DNA from 3 places in the Paenibacillus sp. 1781tsa1 genome. Region 3 is predicted to be linked to each of the others. Evidence: riboswitches for the same ligand, from Rfam matches in the RefSeq annotation. Region 3 holds a riboswitch; each other region holds the start of a gene.
The links. Region 3 has a riboswitch for cobalamin ahead of NKT06_RS07400 (ABC transporter substrate-binding protein). Riboswitches for the same ligand answer to the same signal wherever they lie in the genome.

Region 1: it holds a riboswitch for cobalamin, as region 3 does, so the genes downstream of both, cobJ (precorrin-3B C(17)-methyltransferase) here and NKT06_RS07400 (ABC transporter substrate-binding protein) in region 3, are expected to answer to the same signal.
Region 2: it holds a riboswitch for cobalamin, as region 3 does, so the genes downstream of both, nikB (nickel ABC transporter permease) here and NKT06_RS07400 (ABC transporter substrate-binding protein) in region 3, are expected to answer to the same signal.

Annotation. Positions count from the first base shown of each region.
Region 1 is NZ_JAMYWY010000001.1:6,529,243-6,533,489, forward strand. It holds gene cobJ (precorrin-3B C(17)-methyltransferase) at 1-1,574, opposite strand, end outside; cobalamin riboswitch at 1,978-2,167, opposite strand; gene NKT06_RS29205 (uroporphyrinogen-III synthase) at 2,363-3,202, opposite strand; gene NKT06_RS29210 (GerAB/ArcD/ProY family transporter) at 3,334-4,247, opposite strand, start outside.
Region 2 is NZ_JAMYWY010000001.1:275,824-280,070, reverse strand. It holds gene NKT06_RS01280 (ABC transporter substrate-binding protein) at 1-912, opposite strand, end outside; gene nikC (nickel transporter permease) at 927-1,760, opposite strand; gene nikB (nickel ABC transporter permease) at 1,761-2,699, opposite strand; cobalamin riboswitch at 2,866-3,058, opposite strand; gene NKT06_RS01265 (AraC family ligand binding domain-containing protein) at 3,136-3,963, opposite strand; gene melA (alpha-glucosidase/alpha-galactosidase) at 4,168-4,247, shown strand, end outside.
Region 3 is NZ_JAMYWY010000001.1:1,676,787-1,681,033, forward strand. It holds gene cbiB (adenosylcobinamide-phosphate synthase CbiB) at 1-733, shown strand, start outside; gene NKT06_RS07395 (histidine phosphatase family protein) at 724-1,410, shown strand; cobalamin riboswitch at 1,569-1,707, shown strand; gene NKT06_RS07400 (ABC transporter substrate-binding protein) at 2,158-3,156, shown strand; gene NKT06_RS07405 (FecCD family ABC transporter permease) at 3,153-4,199, shown strand; gene NKT06_RS07410 (ABC transporter ATP-binding protein) at 4,196-4,247, shown strand, end outside.

The DNA.
Region 1 (4,247 bases), 4.9 Mb from region 3:
GCCTGTAAATGGTTAGCCATCGGGACAGCATCGTCCTTCTCCATGTTGCAGAAGTCACAAGCCTTCACCTTGATGACATCACCAATCGGTACAACGATAAAATTCGCTGCACGCAGCTCTTCAACCAGCGAGTCCGGTTCAAATGTCGGCACTCTCAGAATAATCTGGTGCTCCGGCGTGTACTCCAGTTCGCCGTCTTCACTTGCACACTGGGCCAGCAGCGCCATCTGGGCTGCGGTAAATTTTTTGTTGCCCACGCCGGGCGACACGCCGACTTCAAACAGCGGCGCCTTACGCCCAGGCTCGGGCACGTTGCGTACCGCCGTTGCGGTCGCAGCCTGCGGTGCACTTGCCTCTCGGCTCGGCGCAGCTGCGTCCAGCCAGCGGCTCGCCGATTCGCCCGCGAGCGCGCCACCTGCCGCGAGCCGTGTCAGCGCCTCGGCGGCAAGCGCAGCTGCGCCGGCGCGTGGCGCTTCTGCGACTTGGCCCGGCGCGGCAACTGCCGCAACGGGCGCAGGTCGCTCGCCAGCAAGCACGGCGGTGCCAGCGCTGCTCGCCGGGCTTGCCGCAGGCGTAGCGGCAGCAGCCCCTGCGCCAGCGGGCGGCTGCCCTTGCGGAGCCGTGCCCGCTCCGGCGCTTGCGCCGCGCAGGGCTGGCTCCGCCTGTGGCTGCGCGGCTGATGCTACGCTGGCCGCGCTCTCACCCGCTGCCTCGCCGGAGGCGGCAGCGCGGGCTTCCATTGCGCCGAGCGACCATGGCTCGGCTTCCGTGCGTAGTCGCTCATGGGGTCTGAGCGACTGTTCCGCGGTGTTCAGCGTATATTTCCGCTGATACCCGCGCGGGGTGACCATGAGTCCTTCGTACATCATGGTCGAAGAGTTGCCGATAATCACGGTCGTCAGCATGCCGATATCATGATTCAGCATATCCTCGAGTGTGGTCATGACAACGTCCTGACGCTCACGGTATGCACTTTTCACTAGACCTACCGGGGTCTGTGGGTCACGATAACGAAGGATCATTTCCTGTGTCTCCACGATCTGGCGTGTGCGCCGTCCACTGCGTGGATTGTACAGGGCAATGACAAAATCAGCGGACGCTGCGGCTTCGACCCGGCGAATAATGGTCTCCCACGGCGTGAGGTGATCACTAAGGCTGATCGTACATGCATCATGCATGACGGGGGCACCAAGCAGTGATGCGCAAGACTGAATGGCCGACACGCCCGGAATAACTTCGACGGCAACACCCGTATCCGGCTTCCAGCCTTGCTCCATCAGCACCTCGTATACCAGACCCGCCATCCCATATACGCCTGCGTCACCACTGGAAATTACGGCAACAATTTTGCCCATCTCCGCCTGTCTGACCGCTTCTTGTGCACGGCTTACTTCCTCCGTCATACCTGTGCGTACAATTGCTTGCCCGTTTAACAGAGGTCGAATCAGATCCACATAGGTGTTGTATCCGATAATAACCTCGCTCTCCTGAAGTGCTTCGAGTGCCCGCTTCGTGATATGTTCCATTGCTCCCGGACCGAACCCGATAATCAGCAGCTTGCCTTGATCATGCATTGCTTTTCCTCCTCCATCACACTTGTCGAACTGATCTAAACAGTGAAGAAGGACGGCTATGCCGACCTTCTCCCCCACTGTACTGCATGTCCAACTCGTCAGCTCTGTTTACTCAGACTATCAAACAAGGCTCTTACATCACTTGTTGTGATCCAACTAATCTATTCCTCTACCTGCAATTTCCCTACATCGGGTAGGTATCGCAAGGATGTACATTTATCTATAAAAACAAAAAAATCCCATCCTTGTAACGGATGGGATACGCATGTACGTACACTCAAGAACATAGTCCAGACTCCCTGAGAGTAGTCCTGTGACTATGTGGCCCAAGGGGGGCCAGCCAGGCGAACCGCTTGTTCGCCCATTTCCTGATTCTTCGTACACCACTCCTTTCCGCGAAGGGTTAGGTGACACATGCAAGGTAGGTCTCCTGGCTTTGGATCATCAGCTTCCTTTTCTGTCTTCCCCGGCTTTCCGAGTGACTTGGATCAAAAAGGGCTTCACCATTACAGTGGCGGGACCGCTCGGGACTTTCACCCGATTCCCTGTTACCTCTTGCTGCACGCAAGAGCACCTTGCTTGTTTTCATTCAATATTGTTTTCATAATAACACCGCGCAGGAAATAATGTCCATGCTTATGATACTTGTCCGTTCTTCTATTTTCAGACAAACCAAAAAAAAGTCCTGATCCAAAAAAACGGATCAGAACCTGATGTAACATACATATAAGATTCGTTTTAAACCATGCATCTACCGAATGATTAAATACATCCATAGTCATTGATAACTAGGATTGCAGGCCACTACTCTTGGCCGCACGCCCCGCCGCAAAGTAACGTCCGAGCTCAACGATGAGTGCGCCCATCTTCTCTTCCTCCGGAATGACCAGCGCCTCAATGCCTTCTTCACGCATCGAGTTTGCTGTAACTCTACCTACAGATGCAGGAATTACGCCTTGTCTGAAGGCGTCAAGCATCGGCTCAAGCTTGTCCTGGGAGGCCGCGTATTGCGTCAGGAATCTGACCTGGGGTCCACTTGTGAACGCAACGGCATCTACCTCGAACTTTAGAATTTCATTCAACAACTGTTCCAGCTCTGCCTCTTCCGGCGGTACATGGCGGTAAGGGAGCACTTGTCTGACGATTGCACCTTGTTCTTCCAACCATGCAACGAGTTTGGGAGCTGTCTCCCCATGAAGCTGCAATATGACCTTTTTCCCTGCGAGATCATGTGGGGCGAATTCTCGAATGAGCCCGTCCGTGCTACCATCATCATCTCGTACCAGCGGTGTTAACTTGCGCTTTTTGAGCGCATTCACCGTCTTGTATCCCCTCGCTGCAATGGAGGATTCCGATAATACATCCAACAATTGTCCTGCGACTTCCATATCCTCAGCCATTTCAAACAATGCATCCAATCCCATACCCGTCGTTAACACCGCCCAGTCTGGCGGGTCTGAGATCCAGGATACCAACCCATCCCTGATACTCCGATCATCCAGGAATACCGTACCTTGTGCAGGTCGCACAAGCGGGATTCCCCCCATTTTTTCAACCAGTATGGACATTTCTTTCGATTTTCGCGGTCCAGTCAATGCTACACGTACACCTGCCAAATGTTGAGCCATTCATGTTCCCCCCGTTAGTTCAGCCGAATGTTCATCAGTCTGACTACAGTATACAGGGTACTTCTGTGAAGGGAAACTGTGCTTCCCCTCTTTTTGCCCATTTCATCTATAACGATTTTTGATGGAATATATCAGGAAGGCTGGAGTTCTCCACCATGAGAATCCTGCCTTTTTTTATCTCCATTCTTCTCCGAATCAGAGGAGCCTTGCCCCTGTTCATGCTTCTCTTTCTTGGACTGGTCTCCCGATCTCTGTTGGGTAGATTCTTTTTTATCCTTTTTGCGAGGACGAAGGAAAAGAAACAACACAATCGGGAACAGCACTTCAAAAACAATGGCAATCCAAGTCCATTCCCGGGTAAAACGATAAAGCTGAATAGCGTTTCTGAAAAACCAGAATGCACAAACAAAGCCTAACAGTGCCACCGGACCAGTCATGACCTTTCCGGAAACGTTCGGAATCATTCGCTTCAGTCCCCAACAGACAAAGTACAGATCAAATGCAATTTTGGTAATCATGGCAGGCAAGGTTGCCGCTGCCAGCGCCAGGTCAAACCGATCCAGGAAATCACTAATTTGCAGCTGCCTTGCAAGTTCATACGAAGGGTATACTAGTCTGGAGGCAATGGGCACACCAATCGACGTGATGGTTTCCACAATAATCAACATCATTAGCAATCCCGAGATAATGATGCCCCATAATACAGGCTTGAAGCGAAAATCACTGCCCTTGACGACAAAAGGCAAGGCAATCATCTCGCCATAAAAAGAAAATATGTACCAACTCCCTTTGCCTACACCTGCCGTATCGACATGAAAATAAGGCATCAGATTGTCCATATTGATCTGCTGGATAAGCATGAAAGGCACAATGATAGAGTTCAACAGGAACAGGGTAACATAGAGTTCCGACATTCCGATCAACGAACCAAGCCCACCCCGGACGATAAATACCGCCATAATCATGAGGGACAATACCACAATGGATATCGGCGTTGTCTCCAGCAAGGTTATACTTACATAATCGCCAATTAATCGGATATCTC
Region 2 (4,247 bases), 1.4 Mb from region 3:
GATCGCCCGGCGAACCTCCGGATCACTCAGCAGCGGATTGGTCGTGTTAAACCACACGAACTGGGTACGCAGGCTAGGAATTTCATCTATGGTGTATTGACTCTTGTCCTGGAATAACGTCAAATTGCTACGTCCCACGTTACTGGCTACATCAATCTCTCCAGACTGCAGGGCAAGGGCACGTGTGCTATCATCCTTGATATATTTCAACGTCAATGTGTCTACATCTGCCGCGCTGCCCCAGTACCCGTCATACTTTTTCACCTGGATCTCCTGATCCGGCGTATAACCTGTCACCATAAATGGTCCCGTAGCGATAGGCTCGCTCTTGAATTTGGATGTATCTGCACTCGTATCCACAATGACAAACAGTGGCTCGGCAATATTACCAAGCAGGGACGCATAAGGCTCTGTCGTCTTAATCGTCAGATCTTGTCCTTCAGCAGTCATCGAGGCTACGGGTACAGTCGCTTGTCCTCTCTCGTTTAACTCAATGGAGCGTTCAATCGATTTTTTCACCGCATCTGCGGTTACTTTGTTTCCGTTATGGAAAGTTACACCTTCCCGAATATGAAAGTGCCAAGTCGTGTCATCCACTCGTTTCCAAGAATCTGCAATTTTAGGGACCAGCTTCATATCCTCGTCAAACTGGATCAGTGTCTCACCAATCGCTGCACGCGTCAGCGTCCAGCCATTCCATTCTTCTGCCGGGTCCAGACTGCTGCCAAGCCAGAACAGGGCCACATTCAGATGAGTTGGTACACTTGTCGTGCCCTTGTCCGCACCCGCCGACTTCTCCGTTGCATCAGACGAGGTCGATGGATTATTGGCAGTGCCACAAGCTGCAAGCAAGAACACAACCAACATGGATATGAGGGTGAGCAGCATTGATTTTTGAAAATTCCTCTTCATTCTGGTTCCTCCAGTTAAGCTGTATTTTTCTTGGGATCAAGCACATCTCGCAGGCTGTCTCCCAGTAAATTAAAAATAATGACGGTGCTAAATATCGCCAAGCCCGGATATATCAACAGCCATGGTGCAGTCTGCAGATATCTTCTGCCTTCATTTAACATGGCCCCCCACTCGGGGTTCGGAGGCTGCGCGCCAAGCCCAAGAAAGGACAACCCCGAGATGGACAGCATCATACCACCCACATCCATCATCGCCATGACGATGATTGGAGACATCATATTGGGCAGGATCGTCCTGCCGATAATCTGTAACTTACGTGCTCCGCTGAAAGCAGCGGCAGCGACATATTCCTTTTGCTGAAGGGAAATCACCAGGCTTCTCGCCATCCGTGCATACTTCGCCCACCAGACAACCGACAGTGCCAGCACCGTATTGAACAATCCCGGCCCCAGCATCCCCACCACAGCGATCGCAAAAATCAGGCCCGGAAATGCCATTAATGTATCAGACAGGCGCATGAGCACCATATCCGTCACACCCCGAGCAAAACCGGCGATGACTCCAATCGCTATACCTAGCACAAACACGATGCCAATCATCATAAAAGTGAGCAGCAGCGAGGTACGTGCACCGTACAGAAGACGAGATAATACACAGCGGCCTAGTTGATCGGTTCCAAGAGGATACTCGGCGCTGGATGGCTGCAACACTTTGGCAAAGTTCGTTGCAAGTGGATCGTGTGGTGCAAGCAGCGGTGCAACCATGGCAAGAATAATCCAGAAGGCGGTCAGAGACAGCAGGAAGGTGAACCAGCGATTCTGCAGTAATACAAGTCTGAAGGCTCTCATCTATATATCCACTTCCAGTCGGATTCGGGGATCACGAAGATGAGTCCATATATCCACCAGCAGATTCAGGGTGACATATATGATCGCCATCCAGATGACATACCCCTGAATCAGAGGATAATCCCTTGTGAAAATCGCATCTACAGCCATCTGTCCAACGCCCGGCCACACAAATAAACTTTCCACAATCGCTGCACCACCTAACAAAGCACCTGTTGTCATGCCCATAAGGGTAACGATCGGCAGCAGGGCATTCGGGAGAATATGACGCAAAATAATGATCGACTCCTTCACACCTCTGGATCTGGCTCCGATCACATAGTTCTGGCTTGTCTCCTCAAGCAGGACCGCACGAATCTGTCTGCTGTACTGGGCAACAAGTGGAATCGCGAGTGTACATGCAGGCAGAATCAGGCTATACCAACCGGAATTACCCATTACCGGCAGCAGCTTCAGCTGTACACCGAAGACCAACATGAGCAGCATACCCAACCAGAAGCTGGGCATCGATAATCCGGCAAAAGAGAACAGACGAATGACGTGATCAAGCCATTGGTTACGATAGACAGCCGACAGCATCCCCAGTGGAAAGGAAATCAGAATAACCAGAAGCATGGCACTTCCTGTTAGCAAAAGCGTTGCCGGGAGCCGTGCCATCAACACGTCCAGTACTGGACGATTGTATTTATATGATGTACCGAAGTCTCCAGTCACCACCTGTCCCAACCATGTCCCGTATCGGTAGAGAAAGGGCTCGTCCAACCCAAGCTCCGACCTCACCTGCCTGACCAGCTCATCGGATGGCGTTACCCCTGTAGACATAAGCATAAGTCTGGCTGGATCTCCAGGAGACAGATAGGTTAGCAGGAACGTCAGGAACGTGATGCCGAACAATACGACTACCAGTTGTATTAATCGTTTAACGATATATCTGCTCAAGTGCTCTAACGTCCTTCCCCAAAACTCTATGTATGTGTCATGATGTTCTTCGTCCATAACAAAAAAAGCGTCCCTCTCCGTGTACTGGATGAGGACGCCTTAAATAAACAGATTTTCAGAAAAAATCATGCTCTCTAAACACCTTCCTATCTCCCGTAGGGTACTACTGTGTTTGTTAAACCTGGCAGGTCTCCTGGCTCCAGAATCATCGTCACTTGCAGCTCCTTCCCGGCTTAAACCAGTGGATTATCGCTACCTGACTCCTCTGTTACAGTGGCGGGACCGCGCCGGTATTACACCGGACTTCCCTATTAAGCTTCCACCCTGACGGGCAAAGCACCAAGTTCCACATATTCAATTACACTTCTGTATCAGTATAGCGGGACAACGTTTAATGATCAAAACTTTTCTTTTAAATTTGAAACACCAGGTGCGTCTAATCGCGAATTCTCGACCCCTTCGGAGATACGCCCGTCACACGCTTAAACATCTTGGAAAACAATAATGGGTCCGTATAACCGACAGAATGGGCCACTTCACTGACCGACAGCCCTGGATTCTGAAGAAGTTCGGCAGCACGATTCATACGGTACTCCAGAAAAAATGACTGTAGCGACATGCCATATCGCTCTTTGAACAATCCCGATAGATACGTACGATCCAGCCCCACAGCTTGGGCAATATCCAGAATGGAAGTTCGCTGACTGTACCTGTTCTCCATAAACTGCACCGCCTGCCGGATGTACGTTTCTTTGTTCGAAAGGAGCTGCCCTATCTCTTCCTCCACAGGTGAAGAAGAGATTAGTTCTGCCATCAAGCGGTACAATAGACTCTGGTTCAACACATCGCCTTCCGGTCGCGTGGAAGCTTGGACCATCTCCGTATACAACCGTTCCATCGAAATCGTATCATGGGCATCATATATCGGGCGCTCCGGGCTCAGTTGGGCACGTTGCATGAATGCTTTGGCTTGTACACCTTTGAAGCCGAACCACGAATACGTCCAGGGTTCCTTCGGATCTGCCTCATAATGAATAAGCGTGTCCGGGAAAATGATAAAACCCTGTCCCTCGCTAAGCTTGTATTCCTGATCCCCCATGTACACGATGCCCCGTCCTTCATGGATGTAATGCACAATATAGGAATCACGTACACCCGGTCCCCAGTAATGGGCGGGTTCACACGCCTCCCACCCGAAGAACAACAAGACCAGTTCCATCTGTGTCCAGTCCGTGGGAACCACATTCATCTCTATTTTTCTCATTTTATGCCCTCCCTCCTTGTTTCCTTCCGAGGTTCACCATCTGTATGTCTAATTAAATTATAACAGCTAAAGCACAACATTATTAGTTGAAAACGGAAACAAAAATGGGATTATGCCATGTTTGAGAGGGGTTGAGCCATAGTTATATGTGCCGAATCGGCCTATAGTTGGGGTACAACATTTTTCAGGGAGGCTGAAGTTAAGATGAACAAAATTACGTTTCTCGGTGCAGGAAGCACCGTCTTTGTCAAAAATGTATTGGGTGATGTCATGATGACCGAAGC
Region 3 (4,247 bases):
CATTGCAGCAGCAGCTGAAGTGGTGCTCATTGCAACGACCATTGCTTCAAAAGGGCTGAAGGATGCAGGTATGGAAGTGTATCGTCATCTGAAGCAGCAGGATTGGCCGGCGGCCAGACGTTCACTGGGTATGATTGTTGGACGAGATACGGCGCATCTGGACGAACCGGAGGTTGTACGGGGAACGGTAGAGACGGTTGCCGAAAATATCGTTGATGCCATTGTATCCCCGTTATTTTATGCGCTCATTGGAGGCGCTCCTCTAGCTATGGCTTATCGTGCCGTCAACACGCTGGATTCCATGGTCGGATATAAAAATGACAAGTACCTGCATCTTGGCTGGGCCTCGGCCCGTCTGGATGATGTGGCGAACTGGATACCTGCGCGGCTGACCGCGATGCTGTTAATTGTGGGTGCCTGGGTCATGAAGCTGGACGCCAAAGGAGCAGCTCGCATGGTCGCACGGGATGCCAGACTGCATCCAAGTCCGAATAGCGGTTTTCCCGAATCAGCGGTGGCTGGAGCACTGGGCATCCGGCTTGGCGGACATAACGTGTATCATGGAGTTGCTTCGTTTCGCGCCTACATGGGCGAGGCCACACGGCCGATGGAAGCCGAGGATATTGTGCGAACATCAGGTCTGATGTTCTGGTCAGCAGGGGCATTTGTGGTACTGTGTGTGATCATAACGCTAGGTGTGTGGCTGGCAGGAGGGACGCTGTTATGGCCGTAAATGAAGGGAATGCAGGCAATGAAGTACATATGGATCAACCCGGCTCACTGAAACGAAACATTCTGTGGGTCCGTCACGGGACAACGCTGTGGAATGTGGAAAAAAGATACCTGGGGCATACCGACATTGGTCTGTTGCCAAATGCCAAAGAAGAACTGGCTCCGCTTCATGAACAATTGAGCGGTGTTTTGTGGCACGAGGTATATTGCAGTGATCTGCTTCGCTGCCGGCAGACGCTGGAACAGATCCTTCCTGATGCCAACGCACAGGTGAAGTTTGACTCGCGTCTGCGTGAGAATGATTTTGGACAGTGGGAAGGGCTGACGTATGATCAGCTTAAGGATAATTCTGTGTACCGAAGCTGGATTGATGCGCCGCAGGAGGTCACTCCGCCCGGAGGGGAATCGTGGCAGGAGTTTACCGGACGGTTGGATTCCTTTCTCCAAGAGATGTTGTTGGAGGGTCGTCCTTCGATCCAAGTTGATGAGGGGCAAGTGCCAACCATAGTTGTGGTTACGCATGGTGGTGTCATCCGGTATGCCTTGTCCCGTCTGATTGCCGGGCTTGGGTTCTGGGATACACATGTCGTACCGGGACAGGCGATTCAGGTTCAGCTTGATCGACAGGGGAATCAATGGTTTGGCAGCAGAGTGACTTTTCCGCCAATCGGGTTGTAAGGATGTACAATATACCCTATAATCACAACAGAAGTGTGACTTCAACATGGATACAGATACGGTGCAGGCTGTTAAGTCTCAACGAGTATGCAACATGCAGAAATTACACGGCAATGGTTTACCATATCAGCGACCAAGGGTCCCGTGTGTGAAGGCTGTTTTCATGGCAGATTGGTACGAGTCGTGAAACACACAAGGGTGAAATGGGGAAGTCGGTGCAAATCCGGCACGGTCCCGCCACTGTAAAACAGGATGATTCCTGTAAGTCAGGTTACCTGCCCTGGACGTACAAACCGGTGTTCCTTCGAGGAAAGGACAGCGTTTCGGGCTATTCTATGCGCATGGACAACCTTTGGTTGAACATGTACAGATCGCCATATGCGAGACGTCATCCCTGATCCTGGACGTATGGATTGGGGATTTTTTATTGTTCATGTAAGATGAACCGAGACCAATTTTACACGAGGTCACTCCGATTGCAGTACCATCTTCCGATCGCTGTTATCCCCAGATTTTTTGAATCCTTTTTTTGAAAGGGAAAATCCGGTGATAAGCGTATGCTTCCGATGTAGCTTTCTTGTAGAAAGCTTTAAGCGAACACTTCGTTTCTTCAGATCGGTTCTGCACTCTCCGTTAACGTGTAAATGTTGCAGTTCAAACCTTACACAGGAACACCAAGGCATGGGGAGCAAGAGTTCGAGCACGATGGAAGAAAATAGCACAAATAGAGAAGGGGAGAATAACAGAATGAATTTCAAGAATTGGAAAAACGTAGCGTCCCTGCTAAGTGCAGCGGCACTCGCACTGGCTTTGGCCGGATGTGGCAATGCAACAACGAATGAGGGTACAGGTACTTCACAGCAACCAGCACAGGAGCAGTCCCAAGGTCAGGCGCAGACGGACCTCAAAACACAATATCCACTTACCGTTACGGATGCAACGGGTGAATCGTTTACCTTTGAAAAGGCACCGGCCAAAATTGTATCCGTGTCTCCGGCTGAGACGGAATCCCTGTTTGCCCTTGGATTGGACGATCAAATTGTTGGTGTATCCGACTATGACGATTATCCTGAAGCAGCAACAACCAAAGCGAAAATGGGCGGTATCACCAAGCCCAATGAAGAGTCGATCATTGCAGCTGAAGCCGACATCGTCTTCACAGGTATCTCGATGAGCGAGGATGCCGTGAAGAAGCTGCGCGAACTGGGTATTACCATTTTCAAAACGGATCCTAAATCCATTGACGACGTGATGAACAATATCGAAACCTTCGGTAAAATCACCGATCATCAGGAAAAAGCACAAGAAATCATCACTCAGATGAAACAGGACGTGACGGATGTAACCGAAGCGGTGAAGGCAGTTAAACCGGAAGAGAAGAAAAAAGTATACGTTGAATTCTCCCCAGGCTGGACTGTAGGTAAAGGTGAATTTATGGATGAACTCATCACTGTAGCCGGTGGTAGCAATATTGCTTCGGACAAAGATGGTTGGTATGAAATTAATGAAGAAAACGTCATTGCCTCCAACCCGGATGTGATCCTGTATGCCAACGATGTAATTGACGAAAACTCCAAAACACTGGATCAGATCATCAAGGCACGCAGCGGCTGGGATCAAATTACAGCGGTGAAAAATGACGCGGTTATTGGCCTGGATGCCAATCTGCTGAGCCGTCCGGGTCCACGGGTAACTCAAGGGTTGAAAGAAGTAGCCAAAGCGATCTACCCTGACTTGTTCCAATGAGTAAAAAGCTGATCCTGTTCGGAACGACGGGCATGGTGCTGCTGGTGCTCACCGTGCTCATCTGCACGGGCATTGGTTCAGTAGCGTTGCCAATCCGGGATATTGCAGGCATCTTGATTCACAAAATTCCCTGGTTGGGCGACTGGATTACACCGGATTGGAATAAAGCAGCCGAACAGATTATCTGGAAAGTCCGTTTTCCACGCGTACTGCTTGCTGTGCTCGTGGGTGCTTCACTGGCCATTGCGGGTTCGGGCTTCCAGGGTGTACTGCGTAATCCGCTGGCCGATCCGTTTACACTTGGTGTATCATCCGGTGCGTCGGTGGGGGCTGCTTTCCTGATTTTCTTCGGATTGCAGTATGCACTGATCGGGATCTGGACGTTACCCTTGATTGCGTTTTTGACGGGTGTAATCACGTTATGGTTTGTTATGGCACTGGCTCGTGAAGGGCGTAAAATACCAACACACAGCCTCATTCTGGCTGGTGTGGTCATGCAAAGTTTCCTGGGCGCAGTGGTTTCCTTCCTGTCGACCATGTCGAAACAGACGATTAATGAAATTATATACTGGACGATGGGAAGTCTGGCTTTACGCGGGTGGTCGTATACGGCCATCCTTTTCCCGTATTTTCTGTTGGGGCTGGTCTTTCTCTGGAGTAGGGCACGCTCGTTGAATGTGCTTGCGCTGGGAGAACGTCAAGCGGCACATATCGGGATTGGCGTGGACAGGCTTAAGCTGTCCGTTCTGGCAGTTGGCACACTGCTGACCGCAGGGGCTGTCTCGGTATCAGGTGTCATTGGATTTGTTGGATTGGTGATCCCGCATATGTTGCGGCTGCTGGTGGGGCCGGATTATCGACTGCTGGTACCTTTGTCTGCCATTGGTGGAGCAATCTTCATGGTGTGGGCCGATACCATCGCAAGGTCGTTGCTTGCGCCAACTGAAATTCCGCTCGGTGTTGTCACCGCCTTTGTTGGTGCGCCGTTCTTTGCTTACCTGCTGCACCGGAACAAAAAGTTGCAGAAGGGGATGATGCCATGAGTGAAGAGAAGGAGAGACGTACGAATCAACGTGGGGACAAGGTTTTGG